DNA from 4 places in the Paenibacillus sp. FSL H7-0735 genome. Region 1 is predicted to be linked to each of the others. Evidence: riboswitches for the same ligand, from Rfam matches in the RefSeq annotation. Region 1 holds a riboswitch; each other region holds the start of a gene.
What was found. Region 1 has a riboswitch for cyclic di-GMP ahead of NSS82_RS03495 (transglutaminase-like domain-containing protein). Riboswitches for the same ligand answer to the same signal wherever they lie in the genome.
Positions count from the first base shown of each region.

Region 2: another riboswitch for cyclic di-GMP. It lies ahead of NSS82_RS32615 (choice-of-anchor A family protein); the one in region 1 lies ahead of NSS82_RS03495 (transglutaminase-like domain-containing protein).
Region 3: another riboswitch for cyclic di-GMP. It lies ahead of NSS82_RS05020 (glycosyl hydrolase); the one in region 1 lies ahead of NSS82_RS03495 (transglutaminase-like domain-containing protein).
Region 4: another riboswitch for cyclic di-GMP. It lies ahead of NSS82_RS22735 (thiamine pyrophosphate-binding protein); the one in region 1 lies ahead of NSS82_RS03495 (transglutaminase-like domain-containing protein).

Region 1 is NZ_JBBOZH010000001.1:785,243-787,446, forward strand. Features, by position in the region: gene NSS82_RS03490 (class D sortase) at 1-598, shown strand, start outside; cyclic di-GMP riboswitch class I at 718-800, shown strand; cyclic di-GMP riboswitch class I at 875-955, shown strand; gene NSS82_RS03495 (transglutaminase-like domain-containing protein) at 969-1,778, shown strand; rRNA gene NSS82_RS03500 (16S ribosomal RNA) at 2,146-2,204, shown strand, end outside.
Region 2 is NZ_JBBOZH010000001.1:603,430-605,633, reverse strand. Features, by position in the region: gene NSS82_RS02705 (LPXTG cell wall anchor domain-containing protein) at 1-276, opposite strand, end outside; partial or broken gene NSS82_RS32615 (choice-of-anchor A family protein) at 524-1,375, opposite strand; cyclic di-GMP riboswitch class I at 1,475-1,565, opposite strand; gene NSS82_RS02700 (hypothetical protein) at 2,061-2,204, shown strand, end outside.
Region 3 is NZ_JBBOZH010000001.1:1,156,147-1,158,350, forward strand. Features, by position in the region: gene NSS82_RS05015 (sugar phosphate nucleotidyltransferase) at 1-969, shown strand, start outside; cyclic di-GMP riboswitch class I at 1,106-1,185, shown strand; gene NSS82_RS05020 (glycosyl hydrolase) at 1,198-2,204, shown strand, end outside.
Region 4 is NZ_JBBOZH010000001.1:4,984,149-4,986,352, forward strand. Features, by position in the region: gene NSS82_RS22730 (methyl-accepting chemotaxis protein) at 1-492, shown strand, start outside; cyclic di-GMP riboswitch class I at 667-763, shown strand; gene NSS82_RS22735 (thiamine pyrophosphate-binding protein) at 919-2,204, shown strand, end outside.

The sequences.
Region 1 (2,204 bases):
TAACGAATGGTACAACGACAGGCAGCAGGAGAAGTTATTAGAAACGGCTGAACTAAGCACTGCCGATAGTACTCCCCAGCCAGATTTGAAGAGCAGGTATGCTGAAGTTACTCAGCTGTTAGCAGAGGAATCGGTTCTGGATGCTCAGGCACAGTCCCAACCCCAAGAGACAGAAAAGCCTGAACCGGAGATTGAGGTCGGTGGCAAAGTAATCGCACTAATTGAAATCGGTAAGATTGATTTGAAGCTGCCTGTATTAGAAGGGGCTACAAAAGCTAATATGAAACATGCTGCAGCCCATATGAAAGAAACGGCACCCCTTGGAGAGATCGGAAATGCTGCAATCGCGGCGCATCGGGCTAGAACTACGGGTCGTTTGTTTAACAGATTGAATGAGGTTGTTGTGGGGGATGTTATCACGGTAAAGACTAGTGATCAGGTGTTTAACTATGAGGTATACGATATTTCTGTTGTAGATCCGAGTGATGTCTCCGTTCTTGACGGGAATGACAAGGATAAGATTCTTACTCTGATTACATGTGATCCGCTAGTGAATCCAACGCATCGGCTGATTGTTCATGCTAAATTAACAAAATGAGAATAGTGAATGACAAGAAAACACAAATACCGGGAGATATTTATAAAATAATGGGTAATCTAGTAAATTAGGTCTTGTTCACAACTATAAATATGATAGTATTATACTATAAAAGCTAAACACGATAACGGCAAACCTTCCGAAAGGTAGGGACGCAAAGCTAAAGGGCCTTTTCCCGAAAGGATGGCAGCCAGCTACCGAATGAAGAGGCTTTTTTTGTTTGTTTCAAATGGATTCTATCAATTATATCTAGTAAAGCTAGAACAGATAGAGCTTATACGATAACGGCAAACCTATCGAAAGGTAGGGACGCAAAGCTAAAGGGCCTTCCCGAAAGGATGGCAGCCAGCTACCGAAAGGAGTTTTATCCGTGAAAAAGGTATATTTTATGCTGGTGGCGTTGTTCGTCCTAATGACTTCAGTTCCGGTAAGTACAGCTCAAGCTGCAAGTGCAGATGCCAGCTGGTTGATTACATCCAAAGTGGCTCAAGGTGTTATTGGTATTAACTATGATATTCCGAAAGATAAAAGAATCAAACTCATGATCACCAAAGATAACAGCAGCTATACTTATAACTTGTATGCTTCTGGACAAGCTGAGGACTTCCCTTTGCAACAAGGAAATGGGACTTATAAGGTTTCGGTTCTGGAGAACACAACCGGTAATAAATACAAAGCGTTATATTCCGAAGTAGTAGACGTAACCATGAGTGACTCGAATTCCGTATATTTGGGCTCCGTACAGAATGTGAAATGGAGTTCTTCTGATAAAGCGATTGTCAAAGCTAAACAATTAGTACAAGGCAAAACAACAGACGAAGAGAAAGTTAAAGCGATCTATAACTATGTAGTTGCGAATGTACAATATGACTACTCTCTTGCTAATAGTGTAACTACTGATTATATTCCAAGCATCGATAAGACATTGACTACTAAAAAAGGGATTTGCTATGATTACGCTTCTCTTTTTGCCGCAATGCTGCGGAGTGTAGATGTTCCTGCTAAGTTGGTAATGGGGAATACAAGCTACGTTACGCAATATCATGCCTGGAACGAAGTATTGCTTAATGGGAAGTGGGTTACCATTGATACTACAGTGGATGCAGGACTTGCAAAGAGTGATAAGAAAACCGATTTAATTAAAGCCTCAAGCAAATATACTGCGGCAAAATACTATTAAATTCGCCGCTAGAAACATAACTCTATTAAATAAACAACTAGCTTAATTATTAAGCTAGTTGTTTATTTTTATATTAGGGGTTGCTTTTCTATTAATAGTTGGGGTATTATAGGTAAGCGTTGTTAGACAGCGTACAGGCGATACAGACGAGGCTGATAAAAAGCTTCGAAAAATAAAGCTTGCATTTCTGAAAACAACATGATATATTATAAGAGTTGCTGCTGAGACATTAAACGGCGTCAACGAGAACTTGATCTTTGAAAACTGAACAACGAGTGAGTAGGAAATCACGTAAGTGATATCCAAAATTAGAGAATTAATTTTCTCGTCAGATGTTTCAAAATGAGCATATCGCTCTTTTCAATACTAATTGGAGAGTTTGATCCTGGCTCAGGACGAACGCTGGCGGCGTGCCTAATACATGCA
Region 2 (2,204 bases), 180 kb from region 1:
TGTCGGTGTCGGCGTCGGCGTCACTGTTGGCGTCGGCGTTGGTGTTGGTGTTGGCGTCGGCGTTGGTGTCACTGTCGGCGTCGGTGTTGGTGTCACTGTCGGCGTCGGTGTCACTGTTGGCGTCGGCGTTGGTATTGGCGTCGGTGTTGGTGTCGGCGTCGGTGTCGGTGTCACTGTCGGCGTCGGTGTCGGTGTTGGTGTCGGTGTTGGTGTTGGCGTCGGTGTCGGCGTCACTGTTGGTGTTGACGTAGGCGTTGGCGTCGGTGTTGGCGTCACTGTCGGCGTTGGTGTCGGACATGGTGTTCGGTGTCGGCGTCACTGTTGGTGTTGACGTAGGCGTTGGCGTCGGTGTTGGCGTCACTGTCGGCGTTGGTGTCGGACATGGTGTTGGTGTTGGCGTCACTGTCGGCGTTGGCGTTGGTGCCACTGTCGGCGTTGGCGTTGGTGTCACTGTTGGCGTTGGCGTTGGTGTCACTGTTGGCGTTGGTGTCGGCGTTGGTCCAGGTTCATCACCATCGTATGGATAGTGGTGAAATTCACCACCACCAGTCCCTTTGAGTGAAGCCGCCACTAAAGTACCGTTAATCTGACCATTAATAAAATCAACATGAGCATAGGGGGCAAGTATGCTTCCCATTACACCTATGCCTGCCATATCCAGATACGCAGCTTGGCTAAAGTTAAGCAAAATTTTCTTGCTGTTCAACACGTTATTAGGTAGAAATCCGAAGTTTTTCATTTTTACGTTAGAACCATCAATATTAATAATTGCTGTAGATCCTGAAGGAACATTTATTGTAATTCCATAGGTATTAGAGACGTTATCTCCTGGAACATTAAAAACATTGACCGCAGGATCTGTACCTGTCAGGGTAAGACTGCCATATTGGTACACTGTTGTTCCATTCGCCGGCAATGCTGCAAGTTCTGCTGATTTGTCCTTCAAAGACTGACCTACGGCTGAAAAGTCAATCGTACTCCCCTGTCTTTTTGTACCTCCCTTGAGGAGCGTTACATTCCCTGAAAAATCTCCCCCGTGCACGATATTCCCATAAACAGTACCTCCGTTGAAAGTAAGATTCCCTCCAACAACAAGTGTGTCAGTCAAGGAAACCTCAGCAGCGGTCAACCTATCTCCAACACTATAGTTGGTTAAGTTAACGTTACCTCCAGCAGCAAACCTTCCTTCCGTATCCGAAACCGTTGTTATATCCCCTAGAATAAACACGTTGTAGACCCCTGCAATTCCCAATGTAGAAGAACTACTAGCTCCAGCAACTCCAGCTCCTAATGAGGAAAGCCCACTACCTACCGTCAAAATCCCAGCTAATACAAGCGAGAGTAACGGTCTTATTCTTCTTTTCAAATGGCACACCTCCTAAAACTATGATTTATATTAATCAGAATAATTACCAGAAACTCTAAAGGACCTAACAACAAAAAAGACCGCCAAAAAGAAGTGGAATTCCCTTCTCATGGCAGTCGGACGGTCATTGTGCCTTTAAGACACTTTAGACTCCTGGACTTTGCGTCCCGCCCTTTCAGACGGTTTGCTATTATCATGACTATATATATGTATTACACTGCAAGTCCAGAACTGGTAGCCGAAGCATTCTCTCCAATAACCGTCTATGACTTTTAATACTTTTTGAATTAATAACAGTTTAGCGCCCCACACCCACAATTGTCAATCAATTCCTTTCGATGATCCCCCTCATTATTACCATACAAAAAAAGCGCCTAAAGGCGCTTCGCATAAGGTTTTTCATTAAATTTTAAAGTAACTGTATATAGCCCAATATGGATATCCATAAGGGAACACTCAGAATTAAACCAAAAAACAATCCACGCTGGAGGCTGCCCTCTTTTTCCATCATAATTCTCCCTTATGTGCGTCCTATACATTAATTTTTATTATTACAATTTTAATATAATTTATTCTTCGTTATTTAGTTGTGAATTTAATCACATTGGATAAGCTGTTTAGAAATACCATTGATTATTTTTGGAATATCGGGTTAGAATACGAATATACGTTCCTATTAGAGGTGATGAGATTCATGCATAGAGCAGAAAGCAGGGACAACATGCTGGTGAAATCTTATTTATTGCTTCCGATGATTTTATCAGCTTTCGAACGGGACTCCGCCATTTTATCTACACACTTACGAACACCCGCCCCTTATCTGGAGGTGCTTGGAACA
Region 3 (2,204 bases), 370 kb from region 1:
CTGGAAAGTGGAGCAAATCTGGCACTAATGGGTGTTGTTCCTGAACATGCCTCAGAGAAATACGGATATATTATTCCTACCACTGAAGAGGCGGGGGGGAATGGTTTTATGAAGGTGAGTCACTTTCAAGAGAAACCAGACCGCATACAAGCAGAACAGCTCATCGAGCAAAATGCATTGTGGAATTGCGGAGTGTTTGCCTTCCGTTTAGGGTACTTGTTAGATATTTTGCAGCGTAAAGGGTTGCCTTTAGGATATGAAGAATTGCAGAAGCAGTATAAGCTATTGTCTTCCATCAGCTTTGATTATGAAGTGGTGGAGAAAGAAGAACATATTGTGGTGCAGCCGTATGATGGATTCTGGAAGGATCTTGGAACGTGGAATACGCTGACAGAGGAAATGAGCAGCAAGCATGTAGGAAAAGGTTTTGTGACGGCGGATTCTGAGGGGACTTGCTTGATTAATGAGCTGGACATTCCGATTACGGTAATTGGTGCGAAGGATCTGATCATTGCGGCTAGCCCGGATGGAATTCTAGTTACCCATAAAGCTGAGAGCCCACGGATTAAAGAAGTGCTGAAGACCTTTGAACAGAGACCGATGTACGAGGAACGCCGCTGGGGCCATTACAAAGTTATTGATTATGTGAAATATGATGAAGGCAATGAAGTGCTGACCAAACGGATTTTTATATCCGAGGGGAATAATATCAGCTATCAATTACATCGCAAGCGTAGTGAAATTTGGACAATCGTCAGCGGCGAAGCAAGTATTGTGCTGAATGAGAAAAAACATAATGTGAAGGCTGGGGACGTGGTACGTATACCGGAAGGAACGAAACACGCGATCCTTGCTTTGACGGATGTTGAGTTTATAGAGGTACAGACGGGGTCTGAATTAGTAGAAGAAGATAACATTCGTATTACTTTAGACTGGAATGATATAGAACTACAACAATTCATTTCATAGGTCTAACCTATCTATTTAACCAATTCAAAATTTCTTGAAACAGGTAAATTGACTCAATTATCAAAAAAAGTCATAAAAACACTAAATATATCATTAATTGTCGTCGATACTTACGGTAAGAGAGATTATTTCTCTTAAATTGAAAAGGCAAACCTATCGAAAGGTAGGGACGCAAAGCTATAGGGCCTTCGAAAGAGTGGCAGCCTGGCTACCGAAAGGGAGAATATTTTGAAAGCTTACCGTACGTATCGATTGTTTGGTGCATTTCTGTCACTCGTCCTGTTTCTGACTGCACTTCCGCTTGCTGTTGGGATTTCGCCGTCTATTGTCATAGCTGCTTCAAATTCTGGAACGCCAGTTACCCCAGGTGCCTCACCTGAAGCCGTAAAGCTGCTTAACTATTTTTACTCGATCTCAGGAAAAGGCATTATTGCTGGTCAACATGACTATTTAGAAAGTCCAGATGAAATTAACAATATGCTGAAGGGAACCAGCGGACAATATGCGGCTCTTCACGGTTATGAAATGGGTGCGATCAGTGGTCAGTCCGAAGCAACGATGGCTTGGCAACGTCAAAATGTGGTGAACAGCGCCATCAACTGGAATAAAGCGGGCGGGATCGTAGCTATGACTTTTCATGCTAACCTGCCGGGCACCTCTTATGACTGGGATAATGTGAAAAAAACACTCAGCCAGAGTGAGTTCGATAGTTACGTTACACCGGGTACCAAGCAATATAATAATCTGATCGCTGAGCTTGATAAGGTGGCAGTCTCTTTAAAAAGCTTGCGCGATGCCAATGTTCCGGTGCTTTGGAGACCCTATCATGAAATGAACGGGAACTGGTTCTGGTGGGGGAAGAAAAATAACTTTTCTAAACTATGGAATATAATGTATGACCGTTTTGTTAACGTTCATAAATTAAATAATTTGTTATGGGTATGGAGTCCGAATGCTCCCAATGTTTGGTCAGATCCTTATGCGCTAACTTATCCAGGTGCTGATAAAGTAGATATTCTGGCAGCAGATATATACGAAAATGATTACCAGCAAAAATACTATGACAGCTTGTTGAGTCTAGCCGCAGGCAAACCGATTGCGATCGGGGAGAATGGTGAAATGCCTAATCTGGAGAAGCTTCAGCAATCGCAAAGTAAATGGACGTATATGATGAGCTGGGGAAAAATGCTTTACGAAAATAACAGTGCAGACACAATCAAAACATTTATGAATAG
Region 4 (2,204 bases), 4.2 Mb from region 1:
TCCATCGAAGCTGCTCGTGCCGGAGAGCATGGTCGGGGTTTTGCCGTTGTCGCTCAAGAGGTTCGCAAGCTTGCTGAGGAATCTACGGCTTCCACAAAAGAAGTATTCGGTTTGGTCCGCAGCATTGAGTCAGATATTAAACAAGCCATCGATAATATCGCCATCAATGAAGAGGTTGTGCAGGTTCAGAATGAAATGATCACTCAATCTGCCCATATTTTCGCACAAATTGTACAAAGCGTGCAGTACATTACCGAGCAAATCTCTTCATTCTCTGCGGAGAGTGATCTTATGCTAGAAAGTGCCTTGAAAATTTCCAGTGCAATTGAGAATATCTCAGCAATCACCGAAGAAACCGCTGCAGGCACTGAAGAGGTATCGGCGGCTATGAATGAACAGATTAATGCCCTGCAGTCTGTTGCAGAAGAAACGGAAAAAATGACCCAGGCCGTATTTAATCTGCAAAAAACCATTCATATCTTTAAATTCTAGTTCAAAACTATCAACTGCCACCTAAGCTGAGTCTTAGGTGGCAGTTTTTTTCGCGAGGCAAAACTTCATCTCTTGGACAAGACTTTCGTCAAATTTCGAGTTTTTTTAGCGGATTATGTTGACAAAAATTAATGAGGAATATATTGTAAAGGAAAATTATTCTTATCAACTATAAATTAATATTGGCAAAATCCTCGAAAGAGGATGACGCAAAACCATGGATCTACAGCCTCATTTTTTCGTTTGAGGCCATGATTGCCAGGTTGCAGAGGAACCAGGACGGCTGAACTATTGTTCAGTCTTTGCGGCGCCTTATGCCACCAACCTGTGCTTACTATAGAGCACAGGTTTTTACTTTTTGAGTATATTGATCTATCGTATCTATTCGGTAGATTAATAACTAATATATATCAAAAAACTTGTGAGGTGTTTCTTTTGAAGACAGTCGCAGATTACATGGCGGAAGCACTACGTAACCTAGGAGTCACCCATTCTTTTGGGATCATTGGCAAATCGATTTGTCCAATAGTTCTAAAGATGGTCGATTACGGTATTGAATTTATTCCCGGTAGACATGAAGCAAGCTCCGGATTCGAAGCAGCAGGGTATGCGCTGAAAACGGGTAACCTAGGCGTAGCATTTGGTACTTCTGGTCCTGGTGGAACTAACCTGCTCACAGCAGCAGCTCATGCGAAAGCTAACAACCTACCTGTCCTGTTTATTACTGGCCACCAATCCATTACAGAGCTTGGAATTCCTCAATGTCAGGACTCCACCTCTTTTCTGGCTGATTTAGCTGATATGTTCAGACCTGCCACCTTGTTCAGTAAATTGGTTGAACGTGGGGATCACTTTGGTACTATTTTTAATCATGCGATTTCTGTGGCCCTGGCCAAACGGGGTCCTGTTCATCTTTGTATTCCTTTTGATGTACAAACTGAAGTATTGGAAGAATGCAATATTGTAATCCCTGAAAGAGAGTCTCTAATTAGTCAAGCAAATATCGATAGAGTCATCGATGCTATTCAAGCTGCTAAGAATCCTTTGATTATTGCGGGTAAAGGAATTAACCGCTCCGGAGCACATAAAGAGCTTGTTCAACTCGCAGAAACTTTTAATATTCCTGTAGTAACATCTCCTGGTGGAAAAGGGGCTATAGTCTGGGATCACCCGCTCTATCATGGTCCTATTGGCGTTGGCGGTTCGACCCACGGGGATGATTTATTGAATAAAAGCGATCTGTTTATAGTGCTTGGATCACGTTTAAGTGATATGACCATCTGTAATCTTAAACGGGAGAATCATCCAGCAACTTTAATTCAATTTGATATTGATCCAACCTTTGTCGGAAAAATCCTATTGTCCAAAACGATACCGGTCACTGGGGACCTGCGCGATAATTTGGTGCACTGCCTAAATCATATTGACCCCAGCACAATCACCAAACGTGAGGCTTTGGCCGATGCTGATTATTCAGAAGAGCTTCCAACCCTCAAGAATCTTTCACTGGCTTCAGTAATGAGCACTTTAAGTGATTTGATCCCTTATAATAATTCAATTTTCGTTGATGATGGAAGCCATGGATTCCACGCTGCAAAATGGTACAAGGTTAAGAAACCGGGCAGCTTTTTTTTTGATGCTTATTTTGCTTGCATGGGTAATTCGATCGGCATGGCTATTGGTGCAAAAGTTGCAGCTCCTGAAGAAACTGT